DNA from 4 places in the Streptomyces sp. NPDC058671 genome. Region 2 is predicted to be linked to each of the others. Evidence: riboswitches for the same ligand, from Rfam matches in the RefSeq annotation. Region 2 holds a riboswitch; each other region holds the start of a gene.
What was found. A riboswitch is a leader RNA that binds a small molecule or an ion and turns the genes downstream of it on or off. The one in region 2 is predicted to bind cyclic di-AMP.
Positions count from the first base shown of each region.

Region 1: another riboswitch for cyclic di-AMP. It lies ahead of ACFWV2_RS08590 (M23 family metallopeptidase); the one in region 2 lies ahead of ACFWV2_RS23675 (M23 family metallopeptidase).
Region 3: another riboswitch for cyclic di-AMP. It lies ahead of ACFWV2_RS21725 (transglycosylase family protein); the one in region 2 lies ahead of ACFWV2_RS23675 (M23 family metallopeptidase).
Region 4: another riboswitch for cyclic di-AMP. It lies ahead of ACFWV2_RS07685 (LysM peptidoglycan-binding domain-containing M23 family metallopeptidase); the one in region 2 lies ahead of ACFWV2_RS23675 (M23 family metallopeptidase).

Region 1 is NZ_JBHXSA010000005.1:188,376-195,379, forward strand. Features, by position in the region: gene ACFWV2_RS08575 (GNAT family N-acetyltransferase) at 1-2,586, opposite strand, end outside; gene ACFWV2_RS08580 (HPr family phosphocarrier protein) at 2,802-3,083, shown strand; gene ACFWV2_RS08585 (GntR family transcriptional regulator) at 3,227-3,910, opposite strand; gene ACFWV2_RS08590 (M23 family metallopeptidase) at 4,160-4,930, opposite strand; cyclic di-AMP (ydaO/yuaA leader) riboswitch at 4,943-5,108, opposite strand; gene ACFWV2_RS08595 (M16 family metallopeptidase) at 5,349-6,746, opposite strand; gene ACFWV2_RS08600 (M16 family metallopeptidase) at 6,743-7,004, opposite strand, start outside.
Region 2 is NZ_JBHXSA010000019.1:135,896-142,899, forward strand. Features, by position in the region: gene ACFWV2_RS23665 (MerR family transcriptional regulator) at 1-619, shown strand, start outside; gene ACFWV2_RS23670 (PP2C family protein-serine/threonine phosphatase) at 745-1,956, shown strand; cyclic di-AMP (ydaO/yuaA leader) riboswitch at 2,158-2,303, shown strand; gene ACFWV2_RS23675 (M23 family metallopeptidase) at 2,315-3,451, shown strand; gene ACFWV2_RS23680 (PrsW family intramembrane metalloprotease) at 3,562-4,893, opposite strand; gene trmB (tRNA (guanosine(46)-N7)-methyltransferase TrmB) at 4,961-5,725, opposite strand; gene lhgO (L-2-hydroxyglutarate oxidase) at 5,799-6,983, opposite strand.
Region 3 is NZ_JBHXSA010000017.1:84,924-91,927, forward strand. Features, by position in the region: gene ACFWV2_RS21700 (NAD(P)/FAD-dependent oxidoreductase) at 1-470, opposite strand, end outside; gene ACFWV2_RS21705 (exopolyphosphatase) at 840-1,778, opposite strand; gene ACFWV2_RS21710 (DUF501 domain-containing protein) at 1,775-2,317, opposite strand; gene ACFWV2_RS21715 (septum formation initiator family protein) at 2,348-2,818, opposite strand; gene eno (phosphopyruvate hydratase) at 2,980-4,260, opposite strand; gene ACFWV2_RS21725 (transglycosylase family protein) at 4,584-5,303, opposite strand; cyclic di-AMP (ydaO/yuaA leader) riboswitch at 5,307-5,478, opposite strand; gene ACFWV2_RS21730 (transglycosylase family protein) at 5,737-6,867, opposite strand; gene ACFWV2_RS21735 (cytochrome P450) at 6,961-7,004, opposite strand, start outside.
Region 4 is NZ_JBHXSA010000004.1:294,469-301,472, forward strand. Features, by position in the region: gene ACFWV2_RS07675 (STM4011 family radical SAM protein) at 1-369, shown strand, start outside; gene ACFWV2_RS07680 (SGNH/GDSL hydrolase family protein) at 356-1,150, opposite strand; gene ACFWV2_RS07685 (LysM peptidoglycan-binding domain-containing M23 family metallopeptidase) at 1,312-2,325, opposite strand; cyclic di-AMP (ydaO/yuaA leader) riboswitch at 2,330-2,517, opposite strand; gene ACFWV2_RS07690 (tyrosine-protein phosphatase) at 2,878-3,699, shown strand; gene ACFWV2_RS07695 (DUF6126 family protein) at 3,716-3,871, opposite strand; gene ACFWV2_RS07700 (helix-turn-helix domain-containing protein) at 3,891-4,520, opposite strand; gene ACFWV2_RS07705 (aspartate aminotransferase family protein) at 4,591-5,976, opposite strand; gene hpnH (adenosyl-hopene transferase HpnH) at 5,984-7,004, opposite strand, start outside.

The sequences.
Region 1 (7,004 bases), on a different contig from region 2:
GCCCAGCCGGGCGGCCGCCGCGACGGCGGCGTCGGGCGTGGGCGCGGGCAGGGTGGGCAGGACGGCGATCCCGTACCGCGCGAGCAGTTCCCCTGCCTGCTCGGTGCCGAGCGTCACACCGCGGGGGTCGGCCTCCTCGCCGCCGAGCACCCGCTCGATGAGCGCGGCGGCCCCCGCCTCGTCGATGTCCTCGTACTCGGGCACCCGCCCGGGCTCGGCGGCCTGCCGCCGCCACTGCCCGTACCGCACGGCCTCGGCCAACGCCCGCACGGCCCGCTCGGCGGCGGGGTAGGCGGGGATGGTGATGGCGACGCCGGCGGCGCCGGGGGCGCCGGCCGGCTCCTCCGACGACCCGGGGACGGATCCGGTGCCGGGCCCGGCCGTGGAACCGGCCGGGTCCGCGACCCGGGAACTGGCCGGGGCTCCGGGTCCGGACCCGATCGGCGTTCCCGATCGGGCGTCGGCCGGGGCGCCGGGGCCGGACTCGGCCGGGACTCCGGGTCCGGACTTCGCCGGGGCTCCGGGGCCGGACTCGACCGGGGTTTCCGGTCGGACGTCGGTCGGCGTCGGTGGGTCGGCCTGGGCCTGCGCTCCGAGCCGGGGCCCGGCTCCCGTACCCGTCCCCGTACCCCCGCCCCGGCCCCTCCCGGCCGTCGTCGGTCGCGTGCTCGTTGCGATCGCGAGGGCCTCCGCGAGGCCGCCCATCTCGACGTGGACGACGACGACCGGCTTCGTCGGGGTCGGGGCGGAGGCGACGGCCTCGCGGAGGGAGGCCGCGAGGACCTCGCCGTCGCCGAACTCGGTGGCACCGTTCTCACCGACCCAGGGGATCGCGTTCACGACGACCGCGTCGGACGTCTCGTCCGCGAGCGCCGCCGCCAGCGCGTCCCGGAAGTCCGCCGGTTCCGCCGCCGTCGTCAGGTCCAGCGGCCGCAGCGGGCGCAGTCCCTCCGTCAGGCAGGCGTCGTACGTGAGGAGGCCGAGGGACTCGGAGTTGCCGAGGATCGCGACCCGCGGCCCGGCGGGCAGGGGCTGGGCGGCCAGGAGCAGACCGGCGTCGACGAGTTCGGTGACGGTGTCGACGCGGATGACCCCGGCCTGGCGGAGCAGAGCGGAGACCGTGGCGTGCGGGATGCGGGTGACGGGCACCCGGTGGCCGGGCGGGGCGCTGCCGCTGTGCCGGGCGCCCTTGACGACGACGACCGGCTTGACGGCGGCGGTGCGGCGGGCCAGCCGGGTGAACTTGCGGGGGTTGCCGATCGACTCCAGATAGAGGAGGACGACGTCGGTTCCGGGGTCGTCGTACCAGTGCTGGAGGAAGTCGTTGCCGGAGACGTCGGCGCGGTTGCCCGCCGAGATGAAGGAGGAGAGGCCCGCCCCCCGCCGGTGCAGCCCGGCGAGCAGGGCGATACCGATCGCGCCCGACTGGGTGAAGAGTCCGATGCGCCCCGCGGCCGGCATCTGCGGCGCGAGGGAGGCGTTGAGCCGGACGTCGTCGGCGGTGGTGATGATCCCGAAGGCGTTGGGGCCGATGATCCGCATCCCGTACGAGCGTGCCTGCCGGACGAGCTGCCGCTGCCGTTCGCGGCCGTCGGCCCCGCTCTCCGCGTATCCGGCGGACAGGACGACCAGGCCCCGTACGCCGTGCTCACCGCAATCCGCGACGGCCTCCGGCACCCGTTCGGCGGGGACCGCGACGATCGCGAGGTCGACGGGTTCTCCGATGGCGCCGACGGACGCGTGGGCGGGGACACCGTCGAGCTCCGAAGCCTCGCCGGTGGGGAGCGCGGCGTTGACCGCGTACACGCGTCCCGTGAAGTCGGCTCCGAGGAGGTTGCGGAGGACGGTGCGGCCGACGCCGCCGGGGGCGCGCCCGGCTCCGACGACGGCGACGGACCTGGGGGTGAGGAGGCGCTGCACGGAGCGTGCCTCGGCCCGCTGCTCCCGTGCGCGCTGGACGGCGAGGGACCGGTCGGTGGGTTCGAGGTCGAGGTGGAGCCGGACGGAGCCGTCCTCGAAGCTGCGCTTCTGGGTGTAGCCCGCGTCCGTGAAGACCTTGATCATCTTGGTGTTGGCGGGCAGGACCTCGGCGGCGAAGCGCCGGATGTCCCGTTCGCGCGCGACCGCCGCGATGTGTTCGAGCAGGGCGGAGGCGACACCGCGTCCCTGGTGGGCGTCCTGCACGAGGAAGGCGACCTCGGCCTCGTCGGCAGGCGCGGAGGCGGGCAGTCCGCGGTCGTCGATGCGGTCGTAGCGGACGGTGGCGATGAACTCGCCGCCCACCGTCGCCGCGAGCCCGACCCGGTCCACGAAGTCGTGATGGGTGAAGCGGTGGACGTCCTTGGCGGAGAGCCGCGGATAGGGGGCGAAGAAGCGGTAGTACTTCGACTCGTCCGAGACCTGCTCGTAGAAGCTGACGAGGCGGTCGGCGTCGGCGGCGGTGATGGGCCGGATGCGCGCGGTGCCGCCGTCGCGGAGCACCACGTCCGCTTCCCAGTGGTCGGGGTAGTCGTGGTCCGGTGGCTCGGGACGCGCCTGTGGTGCCGGGTGTTCGGCCGCTTCCGACTGCTCCGACGCGCTCTGCATGGGGCCAGCCTACGGCCGCGACACGGCTGTGGCACCGGTCGCGTGGAGGGTGCGCGCCGTGCAAGGTAGGGGCACGCCGTGCAAGGTGGGAGCACGCCGGGTGCGGCAGGAGCGGGTCGGAAGACGGTCCGGTCCGGGCCGGAGGTCGGCGTGGAGCACCGGGCGTCCCGTGAGAGACTGGTCTAGACAACCGCTAAGACTTGAAGGGCAACACCATGGCTGAGCGCCGCGTCAACGTCGGCTGGGCCGAGGGCCTGCACGCCCGCCCCGCGTCCATCTTCGTCCGTGCCGCCACGGCTTCCGGCGTTCCGGTGACGATCGCCAAGTCCGACGGCACCCCGGTGAACGCCGCCTCCATGCTCGCGGTGCTCGGCCTGGGCGCGCAGGGCGGCGAGGAGATCGTCCTCGCCTCGGAGGCCGAGGGCGCCGAGGCCGCTCTGGACCGTCTGGCGAAGCTGGTCGCCGAGGGTCTCGACGAGCTCCCCGAGACCGTCTGAGCCGGGTCGACCTTCTCGTACGGCGAAAGGCCGTGGCTGCCGGAATTCCGGCGGCCACGGCCTTTCGCATTTCCCCCCGAGCGACTTTCGGGCAGCACGGGACCAGCCCGCCGAATTCGCATTCTTTGTATACGGTGCGCGCGTTAATTCCGGGCGCTCGCCGTGTTGACGACATGTTGCGAAACCCTCACACGACCGCGCGTCGGCCTTTTGAGGTGGTGCAGCGGCTGCGAGCGCTCCGCGTGCAGCGCGGTCAGCGCCCGCGCCCGCTCGGCGTCACCGCGCGCGAGGGCGTCCACGATCGCGCCGCGCTCGGCCCAGGCCTCCACCGGCTGCGCGGGCTCCTCGACCGCGTACATCCAGGCGATCTTGTGGCGCAGCTGGGTCAGCAGCGCCGTGAGCGCCGGGCTGCCGGAAGCCTGTGCCAGCGTCTCGTGGAACCAGCCGCCCAGCGAGCGCAGATCCTCGCCCTGACCCCGCCTGGCCCGCTCCTGCCCCAGCCTGACCAGGCCCCGGAGCACCTTGAGGTGGGCCTCGGTGCGCCGCTGGGCGGCTCGTGCGGCGCCCAGTGGTTCGAGCAGCGCCCGCATGTCGAGCAGATCGGCCGCCTCCTGCTCGGTGGGCTCGGCGACCTGCGCGCCCGCGTGGCGGCGGGTGACGACGAAGCCCTCGGACTCCAGGGTGCGCAGGGCCTCGCGGACCGGGACCCGGGAGACCCCGTACCGACGTGCGAGCTGTTCCTCGGTCAGCCGGCTGCCCCGCTCGAAGACGCCGGAGACGATGTCGTCCCGGATCGCCGTGCATACCGAGTGCGCGGGAATGCGCATGTCCGACCTCCGCCTTGGTCTGCGCGAGACAATTCCAGAGGCGCCTGTTCTGCGCCCGATCTGCGACTCTATTGCAGCGCGCCGGAATTTCCGATGCCCCAGCGGAATATGGACGCCTTTTGACCGACGAAAAGCCCCGGCTCAGCACGAGCCGGGGCTTTTGCGACGCGACGCGGACCGGCCCTCGGGGGCCGGGGTGCGGTCAGGGGGTACGGGGTGCGGTGACGCGGGCGCGGCGGACGCCGTGCGTCAGACGCTGACGCCTCGGGCCCGGAGGTAGGCGACCGGATTGATGTCGGAGCCGTACTCGGAGCTCGTACGCGCCTCGAAGTGCAGGTGCGGGCCGGTCGAGTTGCCGGTCGAGCCGGAGATGCCTATCCGCTGGCCCGGTTCGACGCTCTGGCCGACGTGGACCTCGATGGAGGAGAGGTGACCGTACTGGGTGTACGTGCCGTCGTTCATCCGGATGACGATGTTGTTTCCGTACGCGCCGCCCCAGCCGGCCTCGACGACCGTCCCGGAGCCGACGGAGACGACGCCGCTGCCGTAGCCGGCGTGGAAGTCGACGCCGGAGTGGCTGCCGGAGGACCAGAGCGAGCCGCCGGTCTGGTAGCCGGTGGACACGTACGAGCCGGCGACGGGGAGCTGGAAGGAGTTCAGACGGCGGCGCTCGGCCTCACGGGCGGCGCGCTCCTCCGCCTCGCGGATCTCCTTGGCGCGGGCCTCCGCCTTGCGCTTCGCCTCGGCTTCGGCCTTCGCCTTCGCGGCGGCCTCGAAGGCCTCCTGCTCCTGGGCGGCGGCCTGGGCGTTGATCCGGTCCACGAGGGAGTCCTCGGTGATCACCTTGGTGAGCCCGGTGTCCTCGACGGAGCGGTTGTCCGCGTCGGCGGCGAGTGCCGGGGAGGCGAGGGTTCCGATGACGCCGGTGGTGGCGAGTGTCGCGGCGCCGGCGAAGCCCACGCTGCGGCGCGCCATCCGGCTCGAACCACGATGCTTCCCGGTGGCACGGGTGAACGCCATGTAGTGGCTGATCCTTTCCTTCCCTCTCGCCTACCGGGTTAGCTGACGGGTTCGGAGCAGGAAGGTCTCCTACGAGCCCCTCCGTACGAGACGAAGGCGCCCGATTCACCCCAGGGACTACGTGTGGGTCCCCGGCTCCCCAGGCTCGCGCCTGACGGGGACTCGGCGATGACTGTCCGGTTGCCGCGGGTGCGGCGGGTGCAACTGCCGAACAGACGCAACGACGCTATGCGGATCACCTTTCAATCACCAACCGGACCGGCCTGTTTGTAAGACATGCCACAGAGCAAACGATCACCCTTGCTGCCAATACGGACAAAGGGGAGGGCTCCGACGACATCGTTCGTCGGAGCCCTCCCCGTGCCCCTCTTCTCAGGATCCGGCCGGAACCGGTCCCGGCCGGGGCCAGGAGCCGGAATCAGCCCGTCACGACGGTGACTTCACCGATGCCCAGCGCGCGCACCGGGTCCGCGATCTGCGACGCGTCACCCACGAGCACCGTGACGAGCCGGTCCACCGGGAAGGCGCTGACCACGGCCGCGGTCGCCTCGACCGTGCCCGTCTCGGCCAGGCGGGCGTACAACTGGGCCTGGTAGTCGTCCGGAAGGTGCTGCTCGACCTGGTCGGCGAGCGTCCCGGCGACGGAGGCGGCCGTCTCGTACTTGAGCGGGGCGACCCCGACGAGGTTCTGCACGGCCGTCTCGCGCTCGGCGTCGGTCAGGCCCTCGGCGGCCAGCGTCCGCAGCACCTTCCACAGGTCGTCGAGCGCCGGGCCAGTGTTGGGCGTGTCGACGGAACCGCTGATGGCGAGCATCGCGGCGCCGTTCCCCTGGCTGTCCGAACGGAGCACCTGCGCGAAGGCGCGCACCCCGTAGGTGTAGCCCTTCTCCTCGCGCAGCACCCGGTCGAGTCGCGAGGTGAGGGTGCCGCCGAGGCAGTACGTGCCCAGGACCTGGGCCGACCAGACGCGGTCGTGCCGGTCGGGACCGATGCGGCCGATCAGCAACTGGGTCTGGACGGCGCCGGGTCGGTCCACGATGACGACCCGTCCGGTGTCGTCGGCGGTGATCGGCGGCATCGGGAGCGGCTCGGCAGGCTCGCCGGTCCAGGCGCCCAGGGTCTCGGCGAGGACCTTGTCCAGGTCGACGCCGGTCAGGTCGCCGACGACCACGGCGGTGGCCGTGGCGGGCCGGACGTACGCCTCGTAGAAGGCGCGGACCGCGGCCGCGTCGATCGCCTCGACGGTCTCCTCGGTGCCCTGGCGCGGCCGCGACATCCGCGACTCGGCAGGGAAGAGCTCCTTGGACAGCTGCTTGGCGGCGCGACGGGCCGGACTGGCCGTCTCGTGCGGGATCTCGTCGAGACGGTTGCGCACCAGGCGCTCGATCTCGGTGTCCAGGAAAGCCGGGGCGATCAGGGCCTCGGAGAGCAGCCCGAGGGCCTTGGGCAGCCGGGAGACGGGGACCTCCAGGGAGACCCGTACGCCCGGGTGGTCGGCGTGCGCGTCGAGCGTGGCGCCGCAGCGCTCCAGCTCGGCCGCGAACTCCTCGGCGCTGCGCCGGTCGGTGCCCTCGGAGAGCGCGCGCGCCATGATGGTGGCGACACCGTCGAGACCGGCGGGCTCGGCGTCCAGCGGGGCCGGCAGGAAGAGCTCCACGGCCACGACCTGCTGACCGGGGCGGTGGCTGGTCAGCAGCGTCAGGCCGTTGTCCAGCTTGCCGCGGTCCGGGGCGGGGAAGGCCCAGGGCCTGGCGACGCCGGGCGTCGGCTGGGGGTGGAAGTCCATGCTCGTCAAAGACACGGCGGCGTCGGTCACTGGTCCGCTCCCTCTGCGTCGTCATCGCCGTCGGCGTGGTCGCTCTGCTCGGTCGCCAGGGGCTCGTAGACGAGCACCGCGCGGTTGTCGGGGCGCAGCGCGGCCGCGGCGGCCGCCCGCACCTCGTCGGCGGTGATGTCCAGGACCCGGTCGACGGCCGTGAGGGCGAGCTGCGGGTCGCCGAACAGCACGGCGTACCGGCACAGTTCGTCGGCGCGGCCCGCGACGGTGCCGAGGCGGTCGAGCCACTCGCGCTCC
Region 2 (7,004 bases):
CGACCAGGCGGCGCTCGTGCGTCTGCAGCGCATCCTGCTGCTGCGCGAGCTGGGGCTCTCGCTGCCCGCCATCGCCGAGGTCCTCGCGGGGCAGCGGGACACGTCCGCCGCCCTTCGCACCCATCTCGCCCTCCTGGAGCAGGAGCGGGAGCGCATCGGACGCCGGATCGCGTCGGTGTGGACCACTCTCCACAAGACGGAGAACGGAGAAGAACTCATGGCCGACGAAGTGTTCGACGGTTTCGACCACACGGCGTACGAGGGGGAGGTCACCGAGCGCTGGGGCCGCGACGCGTACGAGAAGGGCGACCGCTGGTGGCGGTCGCTGGACGCCGGGCAGAAGAAGGCGTTCATGGACGAGCAGTCCGGCATCGCCCGCGACTTCGGGCGGGCGCTCAGGGACGGCCTGGCCGCCGGCAGCGACGAGGTGCAGGCGATCGCGCGCCGCCAGGTCGCCTGGCTGACGCACACCACGGCGGTGACCAAGGAGTACGTGATCGGTCTCGGCCGGATGTACGTCGACGACCCGCGGTTCACCGCGAACTACGACAAGCACGGTGAGGGGACCGCGGTCCTCGTCCGGGACGCGATGGAGATCTACGCGGAGCGGAACCTCTGACGGGGGCGGGCGCCCGCCCGTACGCCAGTCGGCCCCGTGGGAGTCGCCGCCCGGCGGGGCGGCGGCCACCCTGGTAGGGCGCGGTACCGACCGCGGCCGGGTACGGACCGGGCAGGAGAGCACAGGTGGGGCACCCCCTAGGAGCGGGCGGCGGTGAGCGGCGGGGCGGTGAGGGCCGCCGCTCGTACGGGCGTGCCCGGCGGTTCATCCGGGCGCTGCCTCCGCTGGTCATCGCCGGCGGGGTCGTGTTCGACCTGCTGACACCGCCCGAGTACACCGCCGCGCCCCTCTTCTCCGCCGCCCCGCTGATCGCCGCCCCCTTCTTCTCCACCCTCACGACGCTCCTGACGGGGATCGCCGCCGTCCTCGCCTCCGTCGGGCTGCACCTCTACAACGGCACCGCCGACGAGATCCCCACCCTGACCGAGACCCTGACCGTGGTCACCGTCGCCGCGCTCGCCCTCCTCATCAGCCGGGTCGTGCGCAGGAGCGGTGAGCGGCTCGCCTCGGCGCGGGTCATCGCGGAGACCGCGCAGAAGGCGGTGCTGCCGACGCCCGCCGAGCGGATCGGGGGTCTGCAGTGCGCGGCCCGCTACGAGGCGGCGCAGGCGGACGCCTTCATCGGCGGCGACCTGTTCGCCGTCCAGGACACCCCCTACGGGGTGCGGCTCGTCGTCGGCGACGTCCGGGGCAAGGGGATGGAGGCGGTCGAGGCCGTCGCCGTCGTCATCGGGGCCTTCCGCGAGGCGGCCGAGCAGGAGCGGAGCCTGGAGGGCGTGGCGCAGCGCCTCGAACGGGCGCTGACCCGTGAGGGCACCCGCCGGGACGGGCTCGACGCCGTCGAGGGGTTCACCACCGCCGTCCTGGCCGAGATCCCGCGCGGCGACGGGAACGGCACCTTCGACGGTTTCGTGCGGGTCGTCAACCGCGGGCACCCGTCGCCGCTGATCCTGTACGCCGACGGGCGTCTGGACACGCTGGAGCCGACCGAGCCGGCCCTGCCGCTCGGCATGGGCGATCTGGCGGCGTGGCCGGACCGGGCCGAGGGGCGCCCCTACCCGCCGGGCGCGACGCTGCTCTTCTACACCGACGGCCTCTCGGAGGCCCGGAACGCGGCGGGTGTCTTCTACGACCCGGGGGAGCGGCTCGCCGGGCGGATCTTCCCGGGGCCGGAGGAGCTGCTCGACGCGCTGGTGGACGACGTACGGCGGCACACGGGCGGCGGGACGACGGACGACATGGCGCTGCTCGCCCTGAGCCGTCCGGCGACGGGGCAGCCGGAGCGGCGCCGCACGATGCCGGTGGTGCCGCCGGGCGGCTCCGGTCACCGGTCGTAGTCGGAAGGTGTCGCTGCGATAACAATTGACATAACGTCAGATCGCAGGGGTTTGGGCTGCTCCCGCTGAAGGACGGTCAACTCGGGCCATTCTCGCCCAATTCCATGAATGATCAAGAGGAACGGCTTGGAATCGGGACCCCCTGTCTATTAACGTTCGATAACGCAGCGCGGTCGTCCCAGCCGCCGCAAGAGGCGGCACCGTGCGCACGCGCCGAATCCTGAAAGGGAACCGGGGAACCACCAATTGGGGTGAATCGGGCTCATCGCATCGCTGCGACGTGCCCGTAGGAGACCTTCCTGCTCCGAACCCGTCAGCTAACCCGGTAGGCGAGAAGGAAGGAAAGGAGCGCCCCTTCGTGGCGTCCAACACCCCCGCACCCGAGGCACCCTTCGACGCCTTCGGTGGTGGTGCGGGTCCCGCCGCGCCCGGCACCGAGTGGAATCCCACCGAGGACTCCCTCCGTGCCCAGAGCCGCTCCGGCGGCCGGCACCGGGTCGTCAAGCAGCGTTCCCACTTCGCCCGCTCCTCCACCGTCCTCGGCGTCGGTGTCATCGCGGCCGTCGGCGCCGGCGGCCTCGCCACCGCCCAGGAGAGGCCGCCCGTAGCCATCTCCTTGCCGGACCTCCCGGACCTAAACCTGCCGGACGCCCACGACCTTCCGGGCGTCGGCGACCTTCTCCCGGACGAGGACGCCGACACGGCCTCGGACATGGATCTGGCGGCCGCCGAGGCCCCCCGCTCCAACCCGAACCCGCTCACCGCCGCCACGTACACCACCCCCGACGACGAGCGGGGCGCGACGGCCGCGCAGGCCGCCACGGCGGCCACCGGCACCGCCGACGCGGGCGAGGCCCTGCGCGCCCGCATCCTCCAGCAGGCCGAGCAGCAGCAGGCGTCCGCCGACGCCGCCGACAAGGCCGCGGCCGAGAAGGCGGCGGCGGAGAGGGCCGCGGCGGAGGCCGCGGCCAAGGCCGAGGCGGCGGAGAAGGCGGCCGCCGAGGCGAAGGCGAAGGCCGAGGCGGAGGCCAAGGCCAAGGCGGAGGAGGAGGCCAGGGCGAAGGCCGAGGCCGAGCGCCTCGCGCAGCTCGCCGCGAGCTACTCGATGCCCCTCTCCTCGTACTCCGTGAGCGCCACCTACATGCAGTCCGGCTCGATGTGGTCCTCCGGCCACCACACGGGCCTCGACTTCGCCGCCCCCACCGGCACCCCGCTCAAGGCGGTCCACGGCGCCACCGTGAAGTCGGCGGGCTGGTCCGGCTCGTACGGCTACCGGATCGTCCTGGAGCTGGAGGACGGCACCGAGGTCTGGTACTGCCACCTGTCGTCCATGACGGTCGGCGTCGGCCAGACCGTGGGCACCGGCGAGACGATCGGCCGCGTCGGCGCCACCGGCAACGTCACCGGCGCCCACCTCCACATGGAGGTGCACACGCCCGGCGGCTCCGGCATCGACCCGGCGGAGTGGCTCCGCTCGAAGGGCCTGACGGTCTGAGGGCCCTGACGGCTGGGGACCCTGACGGTCCGAGGGCCCTGACGGCTGGGGACCCTGACGGCTGGGGACCCTGACGGTCCGAGGGCCCTGAGGACGGGGGAGCGGGGCCTTCAGCTCCGGTACGGGTTGTAGCCGTCGTAGTCCAGGTACTGCGGGGGCGCCCACACCCGGCCCGTCGCCCTGGCCGCGTACGTGAGCGCCGGGGAGGCGACCTCGCGGCGCTGCCACAGGTGGTGCAGCAGCTCCTGTTCGCGGGCCGGGAAGTCGGGCCCGGCCGTGCCGCGCCGGGCCCGGTCCCGGAGCAGCGCCAGGGTCGTCGCGAAGGACTCGTACTCGCCCACCGTCCGCGCCGCCGCCGGACCGTACGTCCGGGCGGCGAACGAGCGGGCCAGCTGACGGGCCCGCATCGAGGAGAGCGCCGGCGGCTCGGCGGGCGAGAGCCAGCCGGCCGCCGCGTACGCCGGGAGCTCCCCGGATATCGTGCGCAGCTCCCGCTGCCGGCCCCACACCGCGAGCCAGGTCAGCAGGCCGAAGACCGGGACCATCAGCGCCCCGTACACCGCGAAGAAGGCCCAGGGGCCGCCGAAGGTGGCCGAGCCGTTCCAGGCGGCGTGCAGGCCCATGGCGAGCAGGAGGCCCGCGAGCGGCAGCAGCACCTTCCGGAGGCGCTTGCCGCGGGGGGCGAGCGCGGCGAAGCCGAAACCGATGCCGCTGAGCACGGTGAACAGCGGATGCGCGAACGGCGACATGACGACCCGTACGAAGAAGGTCGCCGCGGTCACCGAGCCCAGACCGGAGGAGCCGAACTCCTGGTCTTCGCCGAAGGCGTTGCCGAGGTAGAGGATGTTCTCGGTGAAGGCGAAGCCGGTCGCGGTGAAACCGGCGATCACGACCCCGTCGACGAGACCGCCGAAGTTCCTTCTGCGGAAGAGGAACAGCAGCAGGATCGCGGCCGCCTTCGCGCTCTCCTCCACCACCGGGGCGACCACCGTCGCACCGAGGGTGTCCGCCGAGTCCGGGTCCGCGGTGGCCGTCGCTATCCAGCGCACCGCGAAGGAGTTCGCCAGGATGGCGACGAGCGCGGCGGCGAAGGCGCCCCACGCGAAGGCGAAGAGCAGGTTCTTCCACGGCCCCGGCTCGACCCGGTCGAGCCAGCGGAACGCGGCCATGAGCAGCGGTACGGGAAGCACGGCCAGCCCGAGGCCGACGAGGAAGCCCTCGGTGCCGGTCTGCTCGCGGACGAGGGCCAGGATGAACAGGGCGCAGATCGCGAGCACGGTGATGACGGCGACGGCCCGGACCAGCCGGCTGCGCCAGAAGGCCCGGTGTGGCCGGTACCGCCACTGGGACCGGTCGGCGGCGGCGGGGAAGGCCGGCTCCTCGGTGTCCCGGTGCGGGACGGGAGCGGTCTCCGGCTGGTCGGCGGGGGCGGGGTTCGACACGTGAGCGACCCTAACGACCCCCACCGACAGCGGGCGACGGGGTTACCGGATCAGGAGCGCCGCGCGGTCACTTCCGGCGGAAGAGAAGGTCGTGCACGACGTGGCCCTTGTCCAGGCCCTGGCCCTCGAAGCGGGTGAGGGGCCGGAAGTCCGGGCGGGGGGCGTAACCGCCGTCGGCCAGGGTGTTCTCGAAGTCCGGGTGCGCGGAGAGCACTTCCAGCATCTGCTCGGCGTACTCCTCCCAGTCCGTGGCGCAGTGCAGGACGGCCCCGGGCTTCATCCGGGTCGCGAGGAGGCTGAGGAACTCGGGTTGGATGAGCCGCCGCTTGTGGTGGCGCGCCTTGGGCCACGGGTCGGGGAAGTAGACCCGGCAGCCGTCGAGCGCGTCCGTGGTGAGCATCTCGCGAAGCAGGATGATCGCGTCGCCGTTGGCGACCCGGACGTTCGTCAGGCCGTTGCGGTCGGCCAGGCCGAGCAGGTTGCCCTGGCCGGGCGTGTGCACGTCGACGGCGAGGATGCCGGTGCCGGGGTCGGCGGCGGCCATCTGCGCGGTCGCCTCGCCCATGCCGAAGCCGATCTCCAGGACGACCGGGAGCCCGCCGAACATCTCGCCGAGGTCGAGGACCCGCTTGCCGTCGATGTCGAGACCCCAGTCGGGCCACCGCTTCAACATGGCCTCGGCCTGACCGGTGGTGACGCGGCTGCGGCGCGGCTGGAAGCTGCGGATCCGGCGCTCGTGATGCGACCCGGCGGGGTCGGGCAGGGGGCCCTCGCCGGGGGCGAACCTCTGGCTGCCGCGTCGGGCGGGGGGCTGGGCGGGGTGCGGGGTCATCTCAGGCTGCTCAGACACAATGCCCCGATTCTACGGCGCGCCCACCCCCCACCGGGCCCGGCGCGGGGCCGGGTCACAGCAGGGCCAGCGCCCGGCCCGCCACCTCCCGGCCGATCGGCAGGGACGCCGTCGCCGCCGGCGACGGCGCGTTCAGCACGTGGACCGTCCGGGCGGCCTCGCGGATCAGGAAGTCGTCGACCAGGGTCCCGTCCCGCAGCACCGCCTGCGCCCGCACCCCCGCCGCCGCCCGGCGCAGGTCGGACTCCTCCACCACCGGAAGCAGCCGCCGCACCGCCTCGGTGAACGCCCGCTTCGACAGCGACCGGTGCAGCTCCCCCGCCCCGTATCGCCAGTGCGCGCGGGCGATCGACCACGAGCCGGGCCACGCCAGGGTGGCGCCCAGTTCGCGCGGGCGGACGACGGACCAGCCGTACCCCTCCCGCGCGAGCGCCGGGACCGCGTTCGGCCCGATGTGGACGCCGCCGTCGATGCCCCGGGTCAGGTGCACCCCGAGGAACGGGAAGGCCGGGTCGGGCACCGGATAGACCAGCCCCCGCACCAGCGAGGGGTCCGCGAGCTCGTAGTACTCGCCCCGGAAGGGGACGATCCGCATGCCCGGGTCGTCACCCGCGAGGAGCGCGATCCGGTCGCAGTGCAGCCCCGCGCAGTTCACCAGGACCCGCGCCCGCACCACCCGGCCGTCCGCCGTCCGCACGGCGACCCCCCACGGCCGCCGGTCGATCGCGGTGACCTCCGCCCCGTACAGGATGCGGGCCCCGGAGGCCTCGGCGAGCCGCTCGGACACCGCCCGGTAGTCGCAGACGCCGGTGGTGCCGACGTGGATCGCGGCCAGGCCCCGCACCCGGGGCTCGTACTCGCTGATCTGCGCCGGTCCCAGCTCGCGGACCGGAATGCCGTTCTCCCGGCCGCGCTGCACGAGCGCGTGCAGCCGGGGCAGCTCCTCGCGCGCGGTGGCGACGACGAGCTTGCCCTTCACCTCATACGGAATGTCCCACTCCGCGCAGAACTTGACCATCTCGGCCGCGCCCTCGACCGCGAACCGGGCCTTGAGCGAGCCCGGCCGGTAGTAGATCCCGCTGTGGATCACCCCGCTGTTGCGTCCGGTCTGGTGGCGCGCGAGGGCGTGCTCCTTCTCCAGGACCGTGACCCGGGTGCCGGGAGCGGCGCGCGTCAGGGCGTACGCCGTCGACAGACCGACGATCCCGCCGCCGATCACCAGCACGTCACAGTCAAACACCAGCGCCACCTCCCACCCCCG
Region 3 (7,004 bases), on a different contig from region 2:
TCGGTGGTCGAGTCGGCCTTGTCGAGCTGCTCGAGGACGTGGTTGCGCAGGCCGATGGCCTCCTCGATGCCCTTCATGCCGATGCCCTGCTCGGCGAGGCCGGGGATCGGGAAGGTACGGGAGACGGCGCCCATCGCGATGACGAGGTAGTCGAAGGGCAGCTCGTACGCCTCGCCGACGAGCGGCGCGATCGTGGCGACCTTGCGGTCCTGGTCGATGGTGGTGACCCGGCCGGTGAGCACCTCGGCTCCACGGACGACGCGTCGCAGCGGGACGACGACGTGGCGCGGCGAGATGCTGCCGGCGGCGGCTTCGGGGAGGAAGGGCTGGTAGGTCATGTACGACCGCGGGTCGACGACCGTGACGGTCGCCTCCGCGTAGCGCATCTTCTTGAGGATGCGCCGAGCTGCGTACAGGCCTACGTACCCGCCTCCAACTACGAGGATCCTGGGACGCTCCGTGGTGCTCATGCCATCGAGTATCCACCCCGTCAGAAGGGGGTGCTCGTGCGCCCCTTCACAAGCTCCTCGGGTACCTCTGCTACACTGCGCGGCCCACGTGATCCAGGTCATGGTGCTGCAAAGGAACCGGGGTGCGCGGGCGAACGTTGTTCACCCCCTGTGAACTGGCCCGGAGAGCTTCCGTTAACGCTGAACCACGGGGTGCATTCACACGATGGAAACATCGAGCGAATCGGCCTCCGCGCCTGCGAAAGGGCCCTGGGCGACCCCTCGGAAGGCCTCACGGCCCCCCTCGGGCGCCATCAGGGCCCTTTTCCTTGTGAAGAACTTCACGAACTTTCCCGACGCGGTGTCGTCAGGAGGCTCGATAGCCCCCCGCTATGCGACGGATAGAGCGATCCCATCGAGGATGTCGTGCTCGCTGACCACGACCTCGGCGGCTCCGACGCGCTCCACGATCTCCCTCAGGACGAGCGCCCCGGCGATGATCACGTCGACCCGGCCGGGGTGGATGACGGGGATCGCGGCCCGCTCGTCGTGCGTGGAGGCGAGCAGCCGCTCGGTGACCTCGGCGACCCGGGCGGCGGAGACGCGGGCGTGGTGGATCTTCTCGGAGTCGTACTCGGGGAGCCCGAGCGCGATCGCGGCGACCGTGGTGACCGAGCCGGCGAGCCCCACCAGGGTCCCGGCGGTGCCGATCGGCACGGTCTCGGCCGCCAGGTCGAGGGCGGCCCGGACGTCGGCGCGGATCGCCTCGACCTCCTCGGCGGTCGGCGGGTCGTGCCGTACGTGCCGCTCGGTGAGCCGGACGCAGCCGATGTCCACGGAACGGGCCGCCTCCACGTGCCGGTTGCCGGTGACGAACTCGGTGGAGCCCCCGCCGATGTCCACGACGAGGTACGTCTCCGAGCCGTGGAGCTCGCCGGTGGCGCCCGTGAAGGAGAACTCGGCCTCCTGGTCGCCGGTGATGACCTCGGGCTCGACACCGAGGATCTCCACGACCCCGTTCACGAACTCGTCGCGGTTCTCGGCGTCGCGGGAGGCGGAGGTGGCGACGAAGCGGATCCGTTCGGCGCCGAGCTCCTCGATGACCCGGGCGTACTCGCGGCAGGCGGCGAAGGTGCGCTCCAGGGCCTCGGGCGCGAGCCGGCCCGTCCTGTCGACGCCCTGGCCGAGCCGGACGATCGTCATCCGCCGGTCCAGCTCGACGAGGTCACCCGTGGAGCCCGCGCCGGAGGCGCTGTCGGGCACGGTGACGTCGGCGACGAGGAGGCGGATCGAGTTCGTACCGCAGTCGATCGCGGCGACCCGGGTCACGCGCCCTTCCCCTCTTCCTTGTCGGCGCACGGGCTGACGCACGCGCCCTTCGCCCACCACTCCGGCAGCATCGCGAGCGCCTCGTCGCCGAACGGGTTCACGCCCGGGCCCGCGGCCAGCGAGTGACCGACGAGGACGTGCAGGCACTTGACCCGGTCCGGCATGCCGCCGGCGCTCGGGAAGCCCTCCAGGACCTCGATGGCGTCACGGCGGGCGAGGTAGTCCTCGTGGGCGGCCCGGTAGGCGGCGGCGAGCTCCGGGTCGGTGGCGAGCCGGGCCTGCATCTCCTTCATGACCCCGTTGGCCTCCAGGGTCCCGATGGCCGAGGCCGCCCGGGGGCAGGTCAGGTAGTACGTGGTCGGGAACGGCGTGCCGTCGGGCAGCCGGGGCGCGGTCTCGACGACGTCCGGGTTGCCGCACGGGCAGCGGTGCGCGATGGCGCGCAGGCCGCGGGGCGGCCGGCCGAGCTGGAGCTCGAAGGCGGCGATGTCCGCCTCGGTGGGCTCGGTGCGTTCGGTCTGCGGAGGGGGCGTTTCCATGTCTGCCTTGCTCGTCAGGTCGTTACGGGCTTACGGGCGGTCGGCGCGGTCCACGCCGTCCCAGAGGTTGTCGTACCAGGGGCGGTCCGCCGCGCCCTGGTCGGCGCGGGGCCTCTGCTCCGCGCCGGGGTCGTTCACGGTGAACCCGGTCTCGCCGGGCAGCACGTAGTGCAGGTGCTCGCGGGCGAGGCGGCGGACGTAGGCCGGGTCCTGGAGGCGGGCCTTCTCGTCCTTCAGTTCCTCGACCCGCCGGGCGGCCTCGGCGGCCCGGCGTTCCTGCTCGGCGATCTCACCCTGCTGGGAGACGTAGCTCCGCATGGGGTAGGCGAGCGCCACGACGAGGGAGCAGACGACCAGGGCGAGGAAGGCCGCGCGGCCGGTGAGCCGGGAGCGGCGCGCCTGGCGGCGGGTCTGGGAGCGGTAGACACGGGCGGCGGTCTGCTCGCCGAGCAGCCTGATCCGGGTCGCGGTCGAGAACCGGTCCCGGTCCTTCGCGGCCATGTCGTGTCGCCTCCCCTGTTCACGCGGACGTCCCCGCACACGGTACGGGACCGAGTACGGGGACGTACGGATGAGCGGGGGTGTCAGCCCTCGCTGTGGCTGATCAGCCCTTACGGCGCCTGCTCAGCCCTGGTGCGTCTGCTCAGCTCTTCCTGCGTCGCTCAGCCCTTGAAACGCGGGAAAGCGCTGCGGCCGGCGTAGACCGCGGCGTCGTCGAGGATCTCCTCGATGCGCAGCAGCTGGTTGTACTTGGCGACGCGGTCCGAGCGGGCCGGGGCGCCGGTCTTGATCTGACCGCAGTTCACGGCGACCGCGAGGTCGGCGATGGTCACGTCCTCGGTCTCGCCGGAGCGGTGGGACATCATGCACTTGAAGCCGTTGCGCTGGGCCAGCTCGACGGCGTCGAGGGTCTCGGTCAGCGAGCCGATCTGGTTGACCTTGACCAGGAGGGCGTTCGCGGAGCCCTCCTCGATGCCACGGGCCAGGCGCTCCGGGTTGGTGACGAACAGGTCGTCTCCGACGATCTGGACCTGGTCGCCGAGGCGCGAGGTGATGGTCTTCCAGCCGTCCCAGTCGTCCTCGTACAGCGGGTCCTCGATGGAGACCAGCGGGTACGCGGAGACCAGCTCGGCGTAGTAGTCCGTCATCTCGGCGGCCGTGCGGGACTGGCCCTCGAACGCGTACGAACCGTCCTTGTAGAACTCGGAGGCGGCGACGTCGAGCGCGAGCGCGATGTCACGGCCGGGCTCGTAACCGGCCTCCTTGATGGCCTCGATGATGAGGTCGAGAGCGGCGCGGTTCGACTCGAGGTTCGGCGCGAAGCCGCCCTCGTCGCCGAGACCGGTGGACAGGCCCTTGGTCTTCAGGACCTTCTTCAGGGTGTGGTAGACCTCCGCACCCCAGCGGAGGGCCTCGGAGAAGGACTCCGCGCCGATCGGGGCGATCATGAACTCCTGGATGTCGACGTTGGAGTCGGCGTGCGACCCACCGTTGAGGATGTTCATCATCGGAACGGGCAGCAGGTGCGCGTTCGGACCGCCGAGATAGCGGAAGAGCGGGAGGTCGGAGGCCTCGGACGCGGCGTGCGCGACGGCGAGGGAGACGCCGAGGATGGCGTTGGCGCCGAGCGAGGCCTTGTTCTCGGTGGCGTCCAGGTCGAACATGGCCTGGTCGATCAGGCGCTGCTCGGTGGCGTCGTAGCCGACGAGCTCCGGGCCGATCTGCTCGATGACGGCGAGGACGGCCTTCTCGACACCCTTGCCCAGGTAGCGGTTGGGGTCACCGTCGCGAAGCTCGATGGCCTCGAACGCACCGGTGGAGGCGCCGGACGGAACAGCAGCACGGCCGGTGCTGCCGTCGTCGAGGCCGACCTCGACCTCGACCGTGGGGTTGCCTCGGGAGTCCAGGATTTCCCGGGCTACGACGACGTCGATGGACGGCACGAGCATCTCCTTCTGGGATGTGACGCTGGATGTGACGCAAGGTCGGTGCGGGGTCGCTCGGCCTTGCGACAAGAGCCTAACCGGCGCGGGGGCTCCGGTCGGCCGGGCGCCCGCCCCCTGGGACGAAAAAGGACCCAAGGGCATGCATCCCGGGACGAAGGGCCCCGGATCTACTGGGCGGTAACCGTCATGTCCGGCGTGCTGCGGAAAGACGGGAACCCCGGCCCGGCGCGCACAGGGGGGAGGCGCGCCGGACCGGGGTGGTCACCGCGGGAGGGTCGTGGGGGCCGCGTGAGCCGCCGGACTCACGCGGACCGCCGGGCTCACTTCAGGTGGAGCTGCTGGCCCGGGTAGATGAGGTCGGCGTTCTCGACGACGTCCTTGTTCAGCTCGAAGAGCTTGCTCCAGCCGCCCTGGACGCCGTGCGCCCGGGCGATGGTGCCGAGGGTGTCGCCGGACTCCACCTTGTACTCGCCGTCACCCTTCTTGACCGACTTGCCGGTCGGGGTGGTGACGGTCTTCTTGGTGGCGGCCTTCGGCGTGGCCTGGCGCTGCGGGGTCTGCTGCGCGGACTTCTTCGGGGCCTGGCGCTGCTCGCTGCGGGTGGTCGGCTGCTCGGCCTTCCGCTCCTGCTGCTGCGGGGCGGACTCGGCGGAGCCGCCGCTGTAGGAGGCGTTGGAGAGGCCCACGCCACAGCTCGGCCAGGCACCCTTGCCCTGGCCCGCGAGGACCTTCTCGGCGATGGCGATCTGCTGGGACTTCGACGCCTGGTTGGCGGTCGAGGCGTAGGCGGTGCCGCCGTACGCGGCCCAGGTGGAGGCCGAGAACTGCAGGCCGCCGTAGTAGCCGTTGCCCGTGTTGATGGACCAGTTGCCGCCGGACTCGCACTGGGCGACGCGGTCCCACTCGGAGGCCGTGGCGGCCGAGGCGGTGCCCGCGGTCATCAGCGGGGCCGCGACGGCGACACCGGTGACGCCGACGAGCGTGACGACCTGGGTGGCCTTGGAGGGACGGCGGTGCTTGCCCTTGCCGGAAAACAGCATGGAGATTCTCCTCACCGACGCCTGTGAGGTGAGCTGTCGGGTTCGGGCCGGAAAGTTGCCCGGCCGCGTGCTGTGGCACGCGGCTTCACCCCAAGCCGTTCGCCGGCCGTCTCTCAACGGCCGGGACCGGCACTTACCTTGGGTCCCCCACTCCTGCCTTCGGCGCTTACGCGACGACTGTTCCCATCGGCCGACGGCAGGATTCGGCGTTTCGGTCGACGGGGCCCGCGGTGGCGAGCAGTGACGACCGTAGACACAGACCCGCCGGAAGTTCAAAGAGGCGTATTGCGGAAATATCGCCCCTACTTGCCCTCCGGCGAGTGGCATTTGTGCAGGTGAGGGGTGACGGGAGCCGACCGTGCGGGCGGGACACGCCAGTTGGGGCGAAGAGACCCATGTCTCACTTACCCAGAACCGGACATAAGCGCTCGAATCATTCGGCGTTCGCGGGCGAACCTTCCGTCAGATCGAGGCTCTGACCAGGGAGGATGAGATCCGGGTCGACACCGACCGTCCGCCGGTTGGCGTCATAGAGGGCGGTCCAGCCGCCGGGGAGCTCGTTCGCCCGCGCGATGTCGGACAGGTTGTCACCCGGCCGCACGGTGTACGCGTCCGAAGTGTCCTGACTGTCCGTTGCACCCGAATTCTTCACCGCGCCGACCGGGGTCGCGGTGAGGGGGCTTTCGCCGAACTTGTTAGCGGATGAGGCATGTCTACCTGATTCGGTAGAAGTGTCCCCCTTGCCGCTTTCCTCCGGTGCGGCGCCGCCCCGGTGCTTGCCGGTGCCGACGGTGGCCGACGACCCGTCACCCGCCGACGTACCGGGCATCACGGACGTACCGGGCGTGACAGAGGCGTCAGGGGTGTCGGGGGTGACCGGCGTGGTCGGCGCGCCCGGCGACGTCGGCACGGCCGGGTGGGTCGCGTCGGTCGGGGCGGTCGGCACGGAGGGGCTCACCGGGGTGGTCGGCGAGACGGGAGCCGTCGGCGTGACGGGCCTGCCGGACGTCCCGGAAGTGGCCGGTGCGACGGGCGCGGTCGGCGTCGCGGCCGTCCCCGCGCTCGGCTTCGCGGTCGCGGAGGTGCCCGTCGAGGCCCCCGGCAGCCCCGCCGTCCTGTTCGACTCGACGACCGGCCCCGTGGGCGCCCTCGGGACGGAGGCCGGGCCGGGATTCACACCGGGGGCCGTGCCGTCGTTCGTCAGGCCGGCGATCGGCGCGCAGGTGGCCCATTCGGCGGAGCCCCTGGCGAGGGCCTTCTCGGCCACCGCGATCTGCTGGGCCCGGCTGGCCAGGTCGGCGCTGGGCGCGTACGCCAGGCCGCCGTGCCGCTCCCAGCTGTCCTGGGTGAACTGGAGCCCGCCGTACATGCCGTTGCCGAAGTTGGCGCTCCACTGGCCGCCTGACTCGCACTCGGCGACGCGGTCCCAGGTGGCGGCGTCGGCCGCGGAGGCGGAGCCCGTGGCGAGCAGCGGCAGCGCCATGGCGGAGCCGGTCACACCGGCTGCGACGACGAGGGCGGGGGCCTGACGGGGGCGACGGTGTCGTCCGTTCCCGGAACGCATAGGAGCGCCTTTCGCGTGACGGCTGAGAGTGCCGCGAACGTAGCGGTATTCGAACGCTCGTCACAAGTCGATGGCCCCGCGATCACGCGAAGATCACATTTCTGATACGCCGTCAGTGTGCTGGAGCGGTACGGACG
Region 4 (7,004 bases), on a different contig from region 2:
GTGAACGCGGCGGAGGGGCACACGTACACCGACGCGGAGGCGGGGGCGTGGACGGCGATCGATCCGCTGTTCCCGTACAGCCGGCATCCCCACCGCTCGGCGGGGCTGCCGTGCCGGACCGGGGAGTCGGTGATCTCGGTGGACGGCGAGGGGACGGTGCGGCGCTGCCACTTCGTCAAGGCCGAGCTGGGGAACCTGTACGACGGTTCGTACCGTGCCGCGCTGCGTCCCCGGGCCTGCCCCCTCGCCGTCTGCGACTGTCACATCGGCTATGTGCACCTGGAGACACTGCCGCTGTACGACGTGTTCGCCGGCGGGGTCCTGGAGCGGATCCCGGCCGGCGGTCCGTCGCCGCTCAGAGGGGCATGAGGTCCGGTCGCTTGGCCGCGACGTGGTCGCCTGAGCTCTCGCCGCGCAGCCGGCGCCCGATCCACGGCACGAGGTACTCCTTGGCCCAGTAGATGTCGTCGCGGCGCACCTCCAGCGTGCCGCGCGGGGGTACGGGCGGCCAGACCTGGTCGGGGTCCGCGGGCACCGGCAGGCCGAGGACCTGGGCGGCGCGGAGGGCGACCCGGGTGTGCCCCTCGGCCGAGAGGTGCAGCCGGTCGCTGTCCCAGGCGCGCCGGTCCTGCACGGACCGGAGGGACCACAGGTCGAGGACCGGGCAGTCGTAGCGGTCCGCGATGGCCCGGACGTGGGCGGTGTAGGTGGCGATCTTGCCCCGCAGGTGCCTGAGCACGGGCACGTCACGGGTGTCGAAGCCGGTGGTCACCATGACGGTGCCGACGGCGGAGGTCAGTTCGGCGACAGCGCGCTCGAAGCGCTCGGCCACGTCGTCGGGGTCCGTGCCGGGGCGGATGATGTCGTTGCCGCCGGCACAGAAGGTCACCAGGTCGGGGGCGAGTTCCTTCGCCCGCGGGACCTGTTCCGCCACGATCTGGTCGAGGAGGCGCCCGCGTACGGCCAGGTTGGCGTAGCGGAAGGCGTCGCCCTCCGGCAGCCGGTCGGCGAGCAGGACCGCGAGGCGGTCCGCCCAGCCGACGTACGTCCCGTCCGGGCCGGGGTCTCCGACGCCCTCGGTGAAGCTGTCACCGATCGCCGCGTACGACCCGAATACGTTCTTGTCTCTTGATCTCGAATCGTCTGCCACGGGAGCACATCCTTCCCTCTGGGATGTGACCTACGCGACCGTAAGGAGGGGTTGACGCCGGGTGACATATGCCACCGATAAAGAGTTTGCCAAGCCGGAATAGACGGGGAACGCGCCGGTGGCCCGGCACGGGAGTGCCGGGCCACGCGGGTGCCGGTGCGTCAGATGGAGACGCCGTGCTGGCGCAGGTAGCCCAGCGGGTCGATGTCGGAGCCGTAGCTCGGCGAGGTGCGGATCTCGAAGTGCAGGTGCGGGCCGGTGGAGTTGCCGGTGGAGCCGGAGAGGCCGATCTGCTGGCCGCCGCTGACGGACTGGCCGGACGAGACGGAGAGGGAGGAGAGGTGGGCGTACTGGGAGTAGCTGCCGTCGGCGTGCTGGATGACGACCTCGTTGCCGTAGGCGCCGCTCCAGCCGGCCGAGACGACCGTGCCGGCGCCGACGGCGCGAACGGTGGTGCCGGAGGAGGCGATGAAGTCGACACCGGTGTGGTAGCCGGAGGACCACATGGAGCCGGAGGCGCGGTACGGGGTGGAGATGCCGCCGCTGACCGGGGAGACCCAGCCGGACCCGGAGGTCGAGGCGCCGGAGCCCGTGGACCGCTCGGAGGACGAGGAGGAGCCGGAGTCCGAGGAACGGGTGACGGAGGCCGGGGCCTCGGCGCGGTCGTCGCCGCGGGAGGCGCGCGGGGTGTCGCCGTTCTTCGAGGAGGACGTGGCGGCCGGCTCCGTGGACCGCGCGGGGGCGGCCTTGGGCGCGGTGCTCTTCGGGGCGGCGGCCTTGGCGGTGCTCTTGGCCCCGAGCGTGAGCTTCATGCCGGGCAGGATGAGCGAGGGGTCCTCGCCGACGACCTGGCGGTTGTCCGCGTACAGCTTCTGCCAGCCGCCCACGAGGCGGTGGTCGGCGGCGATCTTCGACAGGTAGTCGCCCCGCACGACGGAGTACGTCTTCGGTGCGGCCTTGGCGGCGGGTGCGGCCTTGGCGGAGGCGGGGGCCTTCGCCTGGGCGGCAGCGGTGACGGCCTGGCCGGCGGCGGCCGGGGCGGACTGCTCGGCGGCGTGGGCCCCGGTGGCGCCGAGGAGCGGGAGCGCGACGACGGCGCCTCCCGTACCGGCGGCGGCGATTCCGCGGGTCAGGCGGTTGGTCTTGATGCGGCGGTGCTTACCCTTCGCGGGCATGGCGAATTCCTCTCCGGCGCCTACGAGGTGAGCTGTCGGGTTCGGACTGGAGATGCCCGGCCGCGCTCTCACGCGGCTTCACCCCAAGCCGTCCTGCGTCGCGGGACCGGCGTACTTCCTGGGTCCCCCGCTCCTGCCACACATGGGTGAGTGGGAATTCCGGACGGTGGCAGGATTCGGCGGTCCGACCGGATTGACGGTGACGCTAGACGAGCGGGGTCGGCGCGAACAAGCCACCGTTTTCCACCGGCTTTCCCCGCCCTGTCCCTGCCCCGGAATTCCGGTCACCCTCCGTGGATGACGGTCCTTCGATCCCCCTTTCACGCAGGGCAATTGGTTCCGGCCGTCGGCCACGATCCGTCACCTTTATGACCCTGCTCACGCACCGAAGCTCATCTCCCCCGTAAACGGGGCGCGTTATACGCAAGGCCTCAATTCGGACAGATCACTCATTCCCGTGCAGGGGGGTGACCCGGCACCGTCCCGCCTGGATGATTGCCCCTGGAACCGATCTCGCTTCGGGCACCCGACCGCCGACCACCAGGAGCATCCGTGACGCAGCAGCTGCCGCAGGTCCCGCCCCTCGACATGACCGAACCCGCGCTGACCGAGGTCCGCAACTTCCGGGACGTGGGCGGCCTGCCGACGACCGACGGGCGAGCCGTCCGCCCCGGGCGCCTCTTCCGCAGCGGCCACCTCGCCCACGCGACCGCGGCGGACGCCGCCTTCCTCGACTCGCTGGGCCTGCACACCGTCTTCGACTTCCGGAACCTGGCCGACCGGAAGGTGGAGGGCCCGGACGTCGAACTGCCCGGCGTGCGGAACGTGAACATACCCCTCAACGATCCGGCGGACGGCAAGGAGTTCTGGAAGCTGGTCCGCGGCGGCGACATCCCGCAGCTGCGGGAGATCCTCGGCGACGGCAAGGCGGCCGCCACCATGTCCGACTCGTACCGGAGGATGGTGGTCGAGCGGACCGCCGAGCACAGCCGGATCCTGCACGCCCTGGCGGAGGACAGCCTCCCCGCCCTGATGCACTGCGCGGCCGGCAAGGACCGCGCCGGGCTCTCCATCGCGATCACGCTGCTCGCCGTCGGGGTCGAGCGGGCGGCGATCGAGGCCGACTACGTGAAGTCGAACGAACCGCACCGCCGCTACAAGGTGCGCCGCAGCTCCACCGCCCCGGACGCCATGTCGCCCGAGGTGATGGAGCTGCTGAGCCCGCTCTTCGACGCGCGGGTGGAGTATCTGCGCGGAGCCTTCGAGACGATCGAGACGACCTGGGGCTCCGTGGACGCCTATCTCGCCGAGGGCCTGAAGCTGGCCCCGGAGACCCGCGAGCTGCTGCGGGAGCGCCTGCTCACCGAGGCGTGACCCCCCCCCCCCCCGCCTACTGGTTCTGGCCACCCAGCACGAAGAGCAGGTAGAGGAAACCGGCGAAGAGGTGGCCGGCGATCAGATAGGCGAAGAGCCGGAGGACCAGCCCCTTGGGGAACTTGCCCTCCCCGCGCTCTTCACCGGTGACCGGTCGTGACTTCTCGGACATGTCAGCCCTTTCGGAAGTATCAGCGTCGGTGCGGCGTCCCGTCGCCGAGACACAGCTCGGCCACGGGACTCCGCAGCAGGGTGTGGACGAACAGCAGCTCCGCCCCGCCGGGAGTGGCGGCGCCGATCCGGTGCGGGGTGAGCGAGTCGAAGTGCGCACCGTCCCCGGGGTCGAGGACGTGCACGACGTCACCGAGCGCGAGCCGCACCCGGCCCTCCAGGACGTGGATCCACTCCTCCCCCGGGTGGACGCGCACGATGTCGGCCCGGGTGGCGTGCGGCACGTGGACCCGCAGGCACTGCAGGGCGCGCCCGGCGCCGCCCGCCTGGCGGTAGACCCAGCCGTCGGCCTCGACGGGTTCGGAGCGGGCCGCCCGGACGACGGGGTCGCGCTCGGGCGGCGTCTCGCCGAGGAGCTCGGAGACCGTCGTACCGTAGATCCGGGCGAGGGCGAGCAGCATCGGCAGCGAGGGCTGCCGGTTCCCCGTCTCCAGGCGCGAGAGGTGGGCCGGGGAGAGGCCGGCCCGCTGGGCGGCGGCCTCCAGGGTGAGTCCCCGGCGGCGGCGCAGGGCACGCAGCTGCGGGGCGACGTCCGGCAGGGAGCCGGGTGTGGCGGGGTCCGGGGAGGGGTCCCCGGGGACGTGGTCCATGCGTCCATTCCGCCAGCATCGTGCCTCTGAGGCAAGTTTCTTGCCTCAGAGACAAAGACCCGGCCCGGGGTCAGCGTTGTGCGACGGCCTGCTTCACCAGGGTCCTCCCGAAGTCCCACATCAGCCCGCCGCCGCCGTGGGCGTCGTCCATGACCGCCGTGAAGGCGGTGACGAACCGGTCCACGTCCGCCTCGTCGATGATCAGCGGCGGGATCAGCTTGATCACCTCCAGATGGTCCCCGGAGACCTGGGTGAGGATCCTGTGCCGCTGGAGGAGCGGGACGACGACCATCTGCGCGAAGAGGCCCTTGCGGGCCGCCTGCAGCATCGTCCAGCGGCCGCGCAGCCCCAGCGAGGACGGCCTGCCGAACTCGATCCCGATCATCAGCCCGCGCCCGCGGACCTCGTGCAGCAGTTCGTACCGGGGTACGAGCTCCCGCAGGCGGCCGGACAGCAGGTCGCCGATGCGGCGGGCGTGGGCGACCGTCCCCTCGTCCTCCATGACCGACAGGACCGCGAGCCCGGCCGCCATGGCCTGCGCGTTCGATCCGAAGCTCGCCGAGTGGACGAGGACCCGGTCCATCGACGAGTAGACCCTCTTGAAGATCCAGTCCTTGCCGAGGGTCGCGCCGACCGGCACGTAGCCGCCGGAGAGCGCCTTGGCGACGCAGACCAGGTCGGGCTCGACCCCCTCCTCGTGCTGGTACGCGTAGAAGTCGCCGGTCCTGCCGAGGCCGGTCTGCACCTCGTCCGCGATCAGCAGGGCACCGTGCTCGTGCAGCAGGTCCTGGGCGGCGCGCAGGAAGCCGGGCGGGGCCTCGTGGACGCCCTTGCCCTGGATCGGCTCCACGACGAAGGCGGCCACGTCGCCGCCGCGCAGCTCCCGTTCCAGGGCTTCGAGGTCGCCGAGTTCGATCGCCGTGTCGGGCAGCAGCGGGGCGAAGCCGTCCCGGAAGCCCTTCTCCCCGTTGACGGAGAGGGAGCCGGTGGTCAGGCCGTGGAAGGCGTGGGAACAGTAGAGGACCCTGGGGCGCCCGGTGGCGTACCGGGCGAACTTGAGGGCGGTCTCCACGGCCTCCGTGCCGCTGCTGCCGAAGAACACCCGGTCGAGGTGCGGGCTGTGGCCGAGCAGCCGTTCGGCCAGGAGTCCGGGCAGCGGCGGGCAGTCGAAGCGGGTGAGGTCGGCGAGCTGGGCGTCCAGGACGTCGTGGAGGGCCTTGCGGACGACGGGGTGGTGCCGTCCGAGGCCCATCACGCCGAAGCCGGCGAGCATGTCGAGGTGGTCGACGCCGTCGGCGTCCCAGAAGTGGGCACCCTCGGCCCGCTCGTACACCTTGTCGAAGCCGATGGTGTGGAGCATCCGCGGCAGTTGGGGGTTCAGGTGGCGGGCGTGCAGCTCGTACCGCTCGCCACCGCGTTCGGCGAGCAGCGCCCGCAGGTCGAACTCACCCGTCATCAGGCACTCACCCGTTGTTCCCGGAGACGGTCTCCCTGACCGCGCGCAGGGACTCCTTGAGGGAGCCCATGGTGGCGAGGACGGCGGTGGGCTCGTAGCCGCAGTGCGCCATGCAGTTGGCGCAGCGCGGGTCCTTGCCGCGGCCGTACTTGTCCCAGTCGGTGTCCTCGACGAGTTCGCGGTACGTGGGGACGTAGCCGTCGCTCATCAGGTAGCAGGGGCGCTGCCAGCCGAAGAGGGAGTAGTTCGGGATGGCCCAGGCGGTGCAGGGGAAGTCCGCCTTCCCTTCCAGGAAGTCCAGGAAGAGCGGCGAGTGGTTGAGCCGCCAGCGGCGCCGGTTCCCGCCGGCGAAGGCCTTCTTGAAGAGTTCTCGGGTCTGCTCGACGCCGAGGAAGTGCTCCTGGTCGGGGGCCTTCTCGTACGCGTAGGCGGGCGAGATCATCATCTCGTCGACCTGGAGGTCGTCGTTGAGGAAATTGAGGACCTCGATGATGGTCTGCGGGGTGTCGGTGTTGAAGAAGGTCGAATTGGTGGTGACGCGGAATCCGCGTCGCTTGGCCTCCTTGATGGCCGCCACCGCCTCGTCGAACACGCCTTCCTTGGCGACGGACTCGTCGTGCCGCTCGCGCAGGCCGTCGATGTGCACGGCGAAGGCGAAGTACGGGGAGGGCGTGAAGTCCTCCAGCTTCTTCCGGAGCAGCATGGCGTTGGTGCAGAGGAAGACGTACTTCCTCCTGGCCACCAACTGACGGACGATCTCGTGGATCTGAGGGTGCATCAGGGGCTCGCCGCCCGCGATGGACACCATGGGGGCGCCGGACTCCAGGACCGCGCCGACCGCCTGGGCGACCGGCATGCGCTGCTTGAGGACGCCCGCCGGGTGCTGGATCTTTCCGCAGCCCTCGCACTTGAGGTTGCACGCGAAGAGCGGTTCGAGTTCAACGATCAGCGGGAACTTCTCACGCTTGCGGAGCTTCTGTTCGAAGAGATAGGTCCCGACCCTGATGGACTGGCGCAGTGGCATGGCC